DNA from 4 places in the Alteromonas sp. CNT1-28 genome. Region 4 is predicted to be linked to each of the others. Evidence: predicted binding sites of a transcription regulator. Region 4 holds the regulator's gene; each other region holds the start of a gene.
The links. The regulator FNR, encoded in region 4, switches genes on or off when oxygen is low (the NO sensors DNR and NnrR bind a similar motif). The targets are predictions, from matches to a motif close to TTGATCTAGATCAA.
Positions count from the first base shown of each region.

Region 1 (3,117 bases), on a different contig from region 4:
GTAAAGTTGTTTCTGTGCCAGATTGAAGGCTATTGGCAACGGCCTCGAGCTTGTGTGCTTCGCTCAGCAAAAAAGAGGCACGGCGATACATAAGTTCGCCTTGCGGCGAAAGCTGGACTTTACGTCCAATATTCTCAAACAACGACACACCAATGGCGTTTTCAAGCTTTTGAACCGCGTGGTGAACGCTCGATTGACTTTTGTGAACTTCAGCAGCAGCTTGATTAAAGCCGCCTGCATCGACGACGGCTTTGAACATTCGCCATTGTTCTAACGTAGATTTCAGCATACAGCGCCTTAAAACTCTTAATTAACGATACTTATAGCATACACGTGGTTAAGAAGTCATTTTCGGTTTGCTTGGTTTATCGTGGGTACAGGGCATGTCACCACCGAAACGTTCTCATAGCCCATTTTTATAAGTTGCTCTGCTGCTAGTTTTGCTCGAATGCCCGATGCACAGTGAATATAAAGTGGCGCTGAAGCATCTTTAAACTGTTCCAGTGCCTTCATTTCGAGCACGCCGCGTGGTATGTGAAGCGCAGAAGGTACGGGCTGATTGGCAACTTCGGCACTCTCCCGTACATCAATCAGTATACCGCTATTGTTTCGGCACTCAGTGGCCGCTTGCTCCGCAGATACAGTGCGTAAGTTATCGTCTATGTTTTCTATTCGAGTCTTCATGTCTATAAGCATACTTTTCCTTTTTGCCTAAACCTGGTTAAAATAAGTAAAATCTAACATATTGATGTCAGCGTAATAAAACAATGTAAAATACAGGGATTCGTCGCATAAATTGGCAGGTCGGCAAAATGTCTTATACTTTAGTATAGTAAATGGCTAAATTGGTGCCGAAATACTTTACAGATAGAGAGTGCTTATGTCCGAGGATATGGTAATAGGTTCAGATGATATAATGGAACACGCTGCGGAAGCCGAAATCTTCCTAAAGCAATTCGCGAATAAAACACGCCTTATGGTGCTTTGTTCGTTGCTGAAAGAGGAAAAATCGGTAACCGAACTTCTCGAAGTTGTTAGCGTCTCGCAGCCAGTGATTTCTCAGCATCTTGCTTTATTGCGAGAATCAAAGATGGTGGCCACAAGAAGGGAAGGTCAAACTATTTACTACCGCTTAGCAGACGAGCGCGTCAAGCGTTTGATTGCTTTGATGTACGAATTTTTCTGCGAGTAATCTTCTTTTTGTATCCTAAGCTACAATGTCCGCCTTCAACAACGGACATTGTAAAGTTCCTAACTAAAAATCGCCAACAGTGACATTCTTCGGTTATTAATTTCCTTTTTTATTCAATTGCTCGCAAAGCATAGGCACATAGCCTTCTTCAGATATTTTTTCACTTTCCACTTCAGGTCTATCAACCAATTCGTCGTGACTTAAATTCACTACTACGCTGTGCGCCGCCCAGTCGATACTTTCAATATCGCTAGGTAGAAGTGCGAGATGTTTGCCACCCGGAAGCCAGTTGTTGGTATCTACCACTAGCATGATTATCTTCCAGCTTTCGGTGTCAATGACGAAGTTACTGATGTGGCCAACGTTATCAGTGGTTGTAGCAACTTCATATCCACCAACTTCGCCCACTGCTCTTAGGTGGTTGGTGCTCTTTTTCGGGTTTTCAGTTTCAGACTCTTCAGCGCGCTGTAATTCGACCAGTTCATTTGGATGTGCGAACTCCCCCCAAGCTCCTGGTCCAATCCAGTAGTATCCGTAACCAAAATATTTGAAGAGATTTTCTTCGTATTCACGTGACACAGGCTTATGTTCGTCAATAGAGGGGCTGTTTTTTAATGTATCAACTGTCATATTGATATGAACAGACTCACTATCTTCATCTAACTGTTTGACAGATATAGGTGATATCACCACTTTACGGCTAAGCGGTAGCCAAGTATTGGTATCTGCGACCAAGTAGCGAACAGTGAAGGTTTCGTCATCGAAAAGGATATCGCGGATGCCGCCCACTTTGTCATCTAGGGCATGTATAGAAAAGTGAGTAAGCTGTTTTGAACTAATGATCATCGTTGCGCCTCCTTTGCATGGGCTCGTTTTTCAGAGTGAAATGCACAATTCACTGCACATCACTCTGTATTACTACTAAGTGTAGACAGTCCTTAATGTTTCTTCATTTTGTTCTTGTCTGAAGTTGATTGAGATCATTTGTTCAATAACAAAAAAGCTCGCCGGAGCGAGCTTTTTAGTAATGCTGTAGCATTATGCTACATCGAATTCTTCATCGGAGTAGTCTTCATCATAGTCTGATTGGTTACTCGCACTGCTGTGAAGGGTGTAGAAGTGCTTTTTGCCCCTTGCTAATCTGACGTATTTCGCCCAGGCTTTTTCTAGGTTATTGCTAGCTTCAACTTTACCCGTAACGAATTCGACGAAATGTCTCTCATCATCACTTTCAGGCGACAATTCGCCACTTTCAAGTCCTAGCAGTGTTTTGCCGTAGTGGGTTAGAAGATCGGCTTCAGTAATACTGAAGTCACCTGATTTACGAAAACCGTATGGAAACTTCTGACGGTCAATATAAGGTTTTGCAGATTGTCGAATAGCTAAACTTTTCATGTTGTACCCAACGTAATGTTTTGTTCAGCGCACTTTTAAGATAATTAAAAACGAAGATAAAACAAAAGATTTTTCTCTTATCAATAAAAAATTTTTAACGGTATAAAATCTAACACTAAATTTTAGATTACGTTTGAAAAGTATACAGAAAGTGCGAGGGCATAACCTCAAGCGTGATATGTCTAAGTTTCTGAAATTAAAGTAAAATGTTAGTTTTTATTTATTGGCCCTGCAACGGGCGTCGCTATTACACGAGCGTAAATGAGTTGGACGTTAAAAGTCTATGAAAATCACTGATGGGAATAATCAAAAATTCTTGTCGCTACGATGATTAAAATTCGTTTTCTATTTTGTCGCTTAAGATAATAATTGAGGTGTGTTAACAACCCAGAGAAGTCAATGAGTAAAGACTATCGTTACCAGCGTGATGAATGGGACTCGGTAGAAGAGGAAGATTTTCACGCTAAAAAGCCAAATTCCAAACGTCAAAGTAATGTAAAGGAAAAGCAGAAGCGTGACCTGCAACGCCG
Region 1 covers NZ_JAKREZ010000022.1:26,000-29,116, reverse strand. Annotated here, with positions in the region: gene MHN02_RS14010 (LysR family transcriptional regulator) at 1-289, opposite strand, end outside; gene MHN02_RS14005 (rhodanese-like domain-containing protein) at 346-696, opposite strand; gene MHN02_RS14000 (metalloregulator ArsR/SmtB family transcription factor) at 881-1,192, shown strand; gene MHN02_RS13995 (PRC-barrel domain-containing protein) at 1,289-2,038, opposite strand; gene MHN02_RS13990 (DUF413 domain-containing protein) at 2,231-2,587, opposite strand; gene MHN02_RS13985 (hypothetical protein) at 2,987-3,117, shown strand, end outside.
Region 1: the regulator FNR is predicted to act here: its motif matches at 2,163-2,176, upstream of MHN02_RS13995 (PRC-barrel domain-containing protein).

Region 2 (3,117 bases), on a different contig from region 4:
ATTTATCATTACGCGACGTTCTTTGTCATTTTTACCAATAAGCGTGAGCAGAGCTCCAACGCCCAAATCGAAGCCATCAGTAACCGCGAAGCCAATTAGCAGAACGCCAACCAAGCACCACCAAATGACTCTTAGTAATTCATAATCAATCATGCTTTTGCTCCTTGCTCATCAAGGTCAATAAGATCAAATTCAGTGTCAGGCTGCTTATCTGCAGGGGGAATCGGCCCTTTTTTGGCAAACTTCTTCATTAAGTAAAAACCAATAATGAACATGCCGGTGTAGAAAGCACTGTAGGCTACAAGGGTTATTACCACGTCGCTTACGGCGAGATTAGATACCGACGTATGCACCGGAAGCACCTCTGCAATTGACCATGGCTGGCGGCCATATTCAGCGACAAACCAGCCAGCCTCACAAGCAATCCAAGGAAGCGGCAAGCCGTAGAGCGCGCTTTTTAATAGCCAGCGTGGCTTAGTAATTTTGTGCTTGGTGCTGTAGTAAAAGGCACACACAAATAGCGCAAGCATGATAAAGCCAGCCGCAACCATCAAACGGAAACACCAAAACAAAGGAGCAACTGGCGGAATGCTGTAATCTACTGCCTGTTGAAGCGCGGCATCAGAGGGGTTTGAAACGTTCTCAGTAAAAGGCTCTAGCAGCATGGCATAGCCTAAACTATCTTTATTTGCATCGAATGCAGCACGTTGCTCAGCTGTCGCGGTGCCGTTTCTTACATCATCAAGCACTTCATAGGCTTTAATTCCGCTTAGAATACGCTCGCGATTCTCTTCTTTAAGATCCTTAATACCTTTTACTTCTTCGGTTAACGAACGGGTAGCAATAATGCCCATTGCCCAAGGAATTTGAAGGGCGTACTCGGTTTCCTGCTTCTCGTCGTTTGGAATACCAAACACGGTAAACGGCGCAGGTGCAGGATGGGTTTCGTACTCAGCTTCAACTGCTGCCAGCTTCACTTTTTGTACATCACCAAGCTCATAACCACTCTCATCACCTAGCACGATCACAGAAAGCGTTGAGGCTAGGCCAAAGCTAGCAGCTATGGCGAACGAACGGCGCGCAAAGGCGATATGCTTATGATTAAGCAGGTAGTAACTTGAAATTGCCAACACAAACATTGCGCCGGTCACGTAACCTGCTGATACAGTGTGAACAAATTTGACCTGTGCTACGGGGTTAAAAATAACCTCAGCAAAGCTTGTCATTTCCATACGCATGGCTTCAAAATTAAATTCAGCGCCTACCGGGTATTGCATCCAGCCGTTAGCAATCAAGATCCACAGTGCAGAGAAGTTTGAACCAATGGCCACCAGCCAAGTCGCCATCAGATGCTTCACCTTTGACATTTTGTCCCAGCCAAAGAAAAACAACCCCACGAAGGTAGATTCCAGGAAAAAGGCCATTAGGCCTTCGATGGCAAGTGGCGCACCGAAGATATCGCCTACATAGTGAGAATAGTAAGACCAATTCATTCCGAACTGGAATTCCATGGTTAAGCCTGTGGCTACACCAATGGCAAAGTTAATTCCAAACAGCTTTCCCCAGAATTGGGTCATCTGCTTATAAATTTCTTTACCCGTCATTACGTATACCGATTCCATAATGGCAAGTAAGAAACTAAGCCCCAAAGTTAAGGGTACAAATATAAAGTGGAACATTGCAGTTAATGCAAATTGCCACCGCGATAGTTCTATTAACGTATCGCTCATGGGTTATCTCCCTTGTATTTCGTGTGCGCGTTAAACGCTTAGCAGAAAAGTGGTTTAAAATTCAGTGATGAACACATGAATATGCCGCATGGCAAGAGCACGGTTTATGCCATACATCAGTAATTTGGCTGCTAAAGCGCAATTACCGATAAACGGCGGTATTTTCGTACTGTGCAGATAAATTATTCCACGACCGAGCGTGTGGCTTATTGATCCAACGCAACAATTGATGGCGATGCATTCGCCATATTTGTCATTTAGGTGACAAATATGGCACAAGAGAAAGGCTGCTTAGCAGATTGTCAAAAAGTGGAGTATAAGGAAAAGTTAAGGGGTATATGAGAGTGTGAACGCGCCTCGTAATTCTCCCAATTCAAACCCTGTAGCTTGATCACTGGGATAGTGCTTTAGAATGGATTGTTTTACTGAAGGTGCCACATTGGCTCCGTGGCATGCCATGCACACCTGACCTTGTTCAATCGCCATCATGTACCTAAACTCACCGCTTTCGCTATCGTATTGATAAGTTTCAATAGGTCTTTTAGGGGCCAAATTGTCTTGCTTAGCTTTGGTCAGTAATTGTGAAAACCATGCTAACTGCTCACGCTCCCATTGATCTGCCGCATTGTTTGGGTTCCTTACTTTCAGCGCGGTACGCCCAACCTCCCACCCGTTTTGACTGAGCGCCAGAGCAATAGGAGCCGCTGCGATCTGGCATTCGTTAACGCCAGCTTCTAGCCCTCCGGATTGAATTGCTTGCTGTAGTCGTGATTTTAGCGCGCCTCCCAGCGCTTTTGCGTGTAGTCGCGCTTCTTTGACTTTTTCCTGCACACTATTTTCACTTTGTTTCTCATTGGCAGTCGCTGTGTCTGCCAATGAATGAGCACTACTTGCCAATAAGCTTATCGCCACCAGCATTACGCCATTTTTCATTATAAAACTCTCCTAGGAATTGAATGAGTTGCTACCCAAGTATTGCCGTTTGTCTCAAACAGCGAACAAGCTCTATGCCAATATGATAAATTGCCAAAATCAAATTAGAACAAATTAATATTCAGCGCCCCATGAATATATCCATAGTACAAGCGATGATAGATGCGATAGATAAACCCGCAATCTTCATTAACCCAAGCTACGTTATTGAAGCTGTCAACCAGCCCTACAGAGACACCTACCCTGTGGATATAAAGCTTGGCTTTAGTACCTGCTATCAAGTCTCTCATCGCAACAGTAAATCTTGCGATAAGTGCGGCGAACATTGTCCCATGCAAGAGAGTAAAGCCACAGGACGAGCGGCTAGCGTAGTACACGTTCATACCACCAGTGAGGGTCAAAGCTACTGCGACATCCTCATGCGCCCGATCTTCGACGGTAGCGGAGAATTATT
Region 2 covers NZ_JAKREZ010000001.1:260,777-263,893, reverse strand. Annotated here, with positions in the region: gene cydB (cytochrome d ubiquinol oxidase subunit II) at 1-153, opposite strand, end outside; gene MHN02_RS01145 (cytochrome ubiquinol oxidase subunit I) at 150-1,730, opposite strand; gene MHN02_RS01140 (DUF3365 domain-containing protein) at 2,058-2,663, opposite strand; gene MHN02_RS01135 (sigma-54-dependent Fis family transcriptional regulator) at 2,819-3,117, shown strand, end outside.
Region 2: the regulator FNR is predicted to act here: its motif matches at 1,940-1,953, upstream of MHN02_RS01145 (cytochrome ubiquinol oxidase subunit I).

Region 3 (3,117 bases), on a different contig from region 4:
ATAAAGCGCGTGGGTGAGTTTTTATAAACCATGTCGTACACCACTTCACAGTTTTGTAAAACAGCATCATTTAAACGGCACGGCAATTCGTTGCTTAAACTAGCGGCTGTTGAATTAATAATGATATGAGGCGCAACATCTGCGATATCTTCAAGCGCGACCACCTGCACTTTAGCGTTAGAGGCAGCATTTACTACTTCCTCAGCTTTTGCTTTGGTTCTATTTGCAATGGTTAAAGAAACGGCCCCTGCTTTTATTAACGGGGAGATTACGCCACGGGCTGCACCGCCGGCACCAATAAGCAACACGCGCTTACCCTTAATTTCCACACCGCTGTTAAGCAAGTCGTTTACCAGCCCTACACCATCAGTGTTGAATCCCCATATTTCACCGCTGTCACCATTCATCAGCGTATTAACAGCTTGTGCATCTTTGGCTGCTTGGTCATCCACCTTTGCCATATTGAATGCATCAAGCTTAAAAGGCATGGTGACGTTACAACCTACCGCGCCTTCCTGAGCTAAAAACGCGTTGGCGGCATCTACAAAACCATCTACTGGCGCAAGTATCTTTTCATAAGAAATCTTTTCTCCCACTTGTTCAGCAAACATTTGATGGATAGTTGGTGATAAACTCTGTGCAATAGGATTTCCGAATACAGCGAATTTTTTCATGGGAATACGAGACTTATTTAATATAAAGAAGAAAAGCGATAATCGTGCTTCGCAGAGTACACCATATGAACGTATAGGTGGAGAGGAGAAAGTACGGGAATTAGCAAATACGTTTTACGACATAATGGAAACCGATCCACTAGCCAATGAACTGCTAGCTATTCACCCCCAGCCATTAGACAGAATTCGCCACGTGTTCTTTCTCTATTTAAGTTTATGGCTTGGTGGTCCTGATGATTATCAACAGCAGTATGGCCACCCGCGTCTGCGTGCACGCCACCTACCTTATACCGTAACACCAGAGTTAAAAGCTCAGTGGATGTATTGCATGCGAAAAGCCATGTTTAAAACGGTTGAAGATATCGCCTTAGCTCAACAGATAATAGACGCACTTGATCAGCTCGCCAATCACATGGTGAATACGAAATAAAAAAGCGCGTTGAAAGGCTTAACCTTTTAACGCGCAACTCCCCTGTTACTGTCTACGCTCTTTATGGCGCATAAAGTAGTGCAATTGTGAAAGCCTCATAGTTAATAAGGCGTGAGACTAATAATTAGAATGTGTAACCCACCGATAAGGTATACACCCAAGGATCTATTTCAATATCACTTACCTTTCCAGCAGCATCACCCACTTTGAAGGTTGCTTCGGTATCTATATCAATGAATCGAACCGATGCATTAACATGCCATTTGGTATCAATTTGGTAATCCATTCCCACCTGTGCTGACAAGCCAAATGAATTATCAAGCGAAAGGTCGCTTAAGCCAGCTGTTTCATTCGCACCTGTAAACTCTTCATCAAATATAAAGGTATAGTTGATACCTGCACCAATGTACGGCTGAAACGCAGAGCTGGCATCATTAAAATAGTAGTTTGCGGTAAGCGTAGGAGGAAGATGCGTGACTTCACCAAGCTGGTTACCCGTCCCTAACGGATCAGCAACAGAAAAATTAACGTCGTGCTTAAACGGCGTTGCGGCAAGCAGCTCAATATTAATGTTGTCAGTAATAAAGTACGCTACATTTAAACCTAGCTGAGTATCGTTATCGATATTAAGGGCAACGCCAAGATCAGTTCCACCCGCGACGATGTTAGAAGTAGATTCGTCAGGAGCAACGGTAGTAAGACCGCCACGAACAATCCAGTCGCCCTGCTGGTGAGCGCTAGCTAAAGGTGAGAGTGCAGCAAGAGTAAGGCAAAGTGCAGATGCAGATAAAAAGTGTTTGCGCATGATATGTCTCATTTGTGGTTAACTAAGATAGGGCTACTTTACGCCTGTGGTTATGAGAAACATTGATCCAGCGCAAGCTTGATAACTCACTGAAACACTGAAGATATTCGACCTTGATATAGATCAAAAAAAACGCCGCATTAACGTTAATGCGGCGTTTTTTAGTCATTAAAGGTGAAAGCTGCTATCGGCGGTCCGCTTAAGGATTTAAGCGCAGCCTTATTTAATAATTAATCACCAATCAGTAGGTTTTAACCAGTCTGTCAGCTTGGCTTCGGCGCTACCCGGTGCAGGTGTATAACAATACTCCCAGCGCGCTAGCGGCGGCATCGACATTAAGATAGATTCGGTGCGCCCGCCGGTTTGCAGTCCAAATAAAGTGCCTCGGTCGAATACAAGGTTAAACTCAACGTAGCGGCCCCGGCGATAAAGTTGGAAATCACGCTCTCTTTCGCCGAAATCGGTTTGCTTACGGCGCTCAACAATAGGAACGTAAGCATCGATGAAGCCATTACCAACAGCCTGCATAAATGCAAATGACTGTTCAAAGCCCCATTCATTCAGGTCGTCGAAGAATAAACCGCCCACTCCGCGAGTTTCATTGCGATGCTTTAAGTAAAAGTAGTCGTCGCACCACTTTTTATACTTAGGGTAGACATCATCGCCAAACGGCTTACATAATTTTTTAGCGGTATCATGCCAGTGTACAACGTCATCTTTAAACGGATAAAATGGCGTCAAGTCGAAGCCGCCGCCAAACCACCAGATAGGTGCTTCACCCTCTTTTTCTGCAATGAAAAAGCGAACATTAGCATGTGACGTTGGGATATAAGGGTTATGTGGATGAATAACGAGTGATACACCCATTGCTTGAAAGTTTCTTCCCGCAAGCTCAGGCCGATTAGCCGTTGCTGAAGCCGGCATTTGACTGCCAAACACATGAGAAAAGTTAACGCCGCCTTGTTCAATCACCGCGCCATTTTTTAGTACTCGAGAACGGCCACCGCCACCTTCTTCTCGCTGCCAGCTGTCTTCAACAAACTGGCCCTTACCATCGGCAAGTTCAAGGGTTTGGCAAATGGTGTCTTGCAGCCCTAGTAAATAGCTTTTTACTTGTTCTATTACTTCAGCGGCATTTTTACCGTCCAGTAATTCTGCTGATGTCATGCTCTTATTACCTCTGCTGTGTCACCATCGCGAATGGTACT
Region 3 covers NZ_JAKREZ010000042.1:2,102-5,218, forward strand. Annotated here, with positions in the region: gene aroE (shikimate dehydrogenase) at 1-674, opposite strand, end outside; gene MHN02_RS19115 (group II truncated hemoglobin) at 673-1,104, shown strand; gene MHN02_RS19120 (OmpW family outer membrane protein) at 1,229-1,909, opposite strand; gene hemF (oxygen-dependent coproporphyrinogen oxidase) at 2,144-3,076, opposite strand; gene MHN02_RS19130 (Sua5/YciO/YrdC/YwlC family protein) at 3,073-3,117, opposite strand, start outside.
Region 3: the regulator FNR is predicted to act here: its motif matches at 2,023-2,036, upstream of MHN02_RS19120 (OmpW family outer membrane protein).

Region 4 (3,117 bases):
GTGGGTAATGCCACAGACGTGGCTAAAACTGCCGCCGACGTGATACTGCTTGGCGATCAGCTGCTTTCTGTACCAGAACTTATTCGAACTGCGCACCAAGTGAAGCAAAAAATAAGGCAAAATATTGGCTGGTCGGTAGGTTACAACGTTTTGATCTTACCTTTCGCCGTATCAGGCCTACTTTCACCGTGGATGGCTGTTGTTGGTATGTCGTTAAGCAGTATCATTGTGGTCACAAACTCAACGCGACTTTTGAGCAAATAGCATGAGTATTATTTACGTATTAATTCCAATCGCCATCATCATTGTTGCCGTCGCTATCGTGATATTCTTTTGGGCGGTGAAAACCAATCAATTTGAAGATTTGGATCGCCAAGGGTATAGCATACTGTTTGACGATGATCTTCCGCCAGAAGAAAAAAAGCTAGCTGAGCAACGCAAACAACTTCAAGACAGTAAAGTAGACAAAAGCCAAGCGCCACATGGAAGGGATTAACTACTTCTCTGCCTTTCTTATCGGCTTAGCCGGCGGAGTTCACTGTGTGGGAATGTGCGGTGGAATTGTCGCTGCGCTAAGGATGGTATCGCCTAAAGGCGCTTCAGCACTACCCTATACCCTTGCCTATAACATGGGACGTATAGTGAGCTACACCATCGCCGGAGCAATAACCGGGGCACTTGGAAAAATTGCAGCAGATTATATACCTCTTGCCAACTATGCCCTTTCCCTACTTAGCGGAATCATGTTGCTTCTACTGGCGTGTTATTTGGGTAAGTGGTGGACTGTCTTAACGGTGCTGGAAAATGCGGGTAAAGGCCTATTTTCCAAAGTCCAGCCGCTTTCAAAACGCTTTTTGCCATTTAAGACCCCTTTAAGTGCGTTGCCTTATGGTTTTATTTGGGGTTGGCTTCCTTGCGGTTTGGTGTATTCCACACTTACCTGGTCTCTCGCGGCGGGTAACGCGCTAGAAGGCGCTGCTATTATGTTCTTCTTCGGTTTGGGTACATTACCCACCTTGCTCGCCGCAAGCGCTGGTAGCCAATATATTGTTCAAAGTTTTCAACATAACCATTTTAGACAAATTATTGCAGTAATAATGGCAATATATGCAGCTTATCTTATTCATGGCGCAATCGTTTAAAAATGGGTGTATTATTGTCGGGTATTCTTTTAGAGAGCGTGCATTATGAGCAAAGGAAGCCAATTTTCTATTCACTGTCAAAACTGTAGTTTCAGTCACCTGTGTTTACCGGTGGCGTTAAACAAAACAGAAATCGAGTCTCTTGACGATATTATTGAACGCAAGAAGCCGCTTCATAAAGGTGACACGCTGATTCAAACTGGTGATAAATTCCGTTCTCTATTTGCAGTGAGAACCGGTTCATTCAAATCATTTGTGACTAATACCGAAGGTGAAGAACAGATTACCGGCTTCCACTTTCCTGGTGATATTATCGGTTTCGATGCACTAAGAGAGAATAAACACCAAAGCTATACTTCTGCGTTAGAAACTGCCATGGTGTGTGAGCTTCCCTACGAGACCCTCGACGAAATGTCAGTGCAATTTCCAAAGCTACGCCACCAGATCATGAGCTTCATGAGCGCTGAAATAAAACAAGATCACGACATGATCATGCTTTTAAACAAGCGAACTGCAGAAGAGCGCTTACTGTATTTCATCTCACACCTGTCGCAACGCTTTGAAGAGCGTGGCTTTTCCCATAGAGAATTCCACTTAACCATGACGCGCAACGAAATTGGAAACTATTTAGGATTAACGATTGAAACGATTAGCCGTCTGTTAAGCCGTTTTCAAAAAGACAACATCATAAAGGTAGACGGCAAGCTTATTACTATTTTGGATTTCGATAGGCTAAACACCAAACTAGCGGCGCTTAACGGCCCTAGCGTTGTCTGCGGTTAGTCCTTTTTAAGTGTTAAATAAGGCGCGCACTAAGCGCGCTTTTTTGTAACCTGTGTTAGCCACCTATCTACCCTTTCAGCGCCACGCCGGTTGCTCCATATTCAATTAGGTACGTTCACTCATGGTCGCCTCGTAAAATTCTTGATCTAAAACAACTTACGTTTTTCCCAATGTCGTTTATAGTTAGTATTAGAAAGCTTCGATTTCGACAGCCGCTACTAAGTTTCGTAGTTAGGGGGACGTTATGATTGAGTGTAAACGAATTCTGGCCGTGGTAGATGCCGAGCGCGATAACCAACCTGCACTGAGCCGTGCTTATGAACTCGCTTCAAAAACAGGCGCTTCAGTTACCGCCATGATGGTGGTATACGACTTATCTTATGATATGACGACCATGCTTAGCCCGGATGAGCGCGAGTCAATGCGCGATGCAGTTACAAAGGAGCATGCAAAATGGCTTGCCACCCACTTAAGAGAACAAGGATTCACTGAAACTGATATCGTTGTAGAATGGAATAATCGTGCGTATGAGTCGATTATTTACTACACCCTAAACAATCAGATAGATTTAGTGGTAAAGGCAACCAAAAAGCACGACGATCTTGCTTCTGTTATTTTCACCCCCACCGACTGGCATTTAATGCGTAAATGCCCTCGGCCAGTATTGCTCGTTAAAGAGCACGACTGGCCAGAAGGAGGAGAGATTATTGCTGCAGTAAACGTAGGCAGTGAAGACGATGAGCACGCCGCACTTAACGATAAGCTCACCCTCATTGCTAACGACTACGCCTCTTTATTGAAAGGGAGCGTAAATTTGGTCAACAGTTACCCTTCTACACCACTTAATATCGCCATAGAAGTGCCTGAGTTCGACCCCGATACCTATCACGACGCGGTAAAAAATCATCATTTAAAAGAAATGCGTAGTCACGCGTTAAAGTACGGTATTCCTGAGAACAAATGCGTAGTAAGAGAAGGCCTTCCGGAAAAGGTCATCCCGCTAGTGGCAAAAACACTGGATGCAGAGCTGGTTGTTATTGGTACCGTTGGCCGTGTGGGCATTTCAGCGGCCCTAATTGGTAACACTGCAGAACACGTGATCGACGAACTCAATTGCGATGTGCTTGCTATTAAGCCAGATGGATTTGTGTCGCCGTTGTCGGTGTAATCTTTTCATCAGTACCGCATAGCC
Region 4 covers NZ_JAKREZ010000040.1:11,857-14,973, forward strand. Annotated here, with positions in the region: gene MHN02_RS18750 (heavy metal translocating P-type ATPase) at 1-264, shown strand, start outside; gene ccoS (cbb3-type cytochrome oxidase assembly protein CcoS) at 266-496, shown strand; gene MHN02_RS18760 (sulfite exporter TauE/SafE family protein) at 483-1,142, shown strand; gene fnr (fumarate/nitrate reduction transcriptional regulator Fnr) at 1,188-1,925, shown strand; gene uspE (universal stress protein UspE) at 2,170-3,093, shown strand.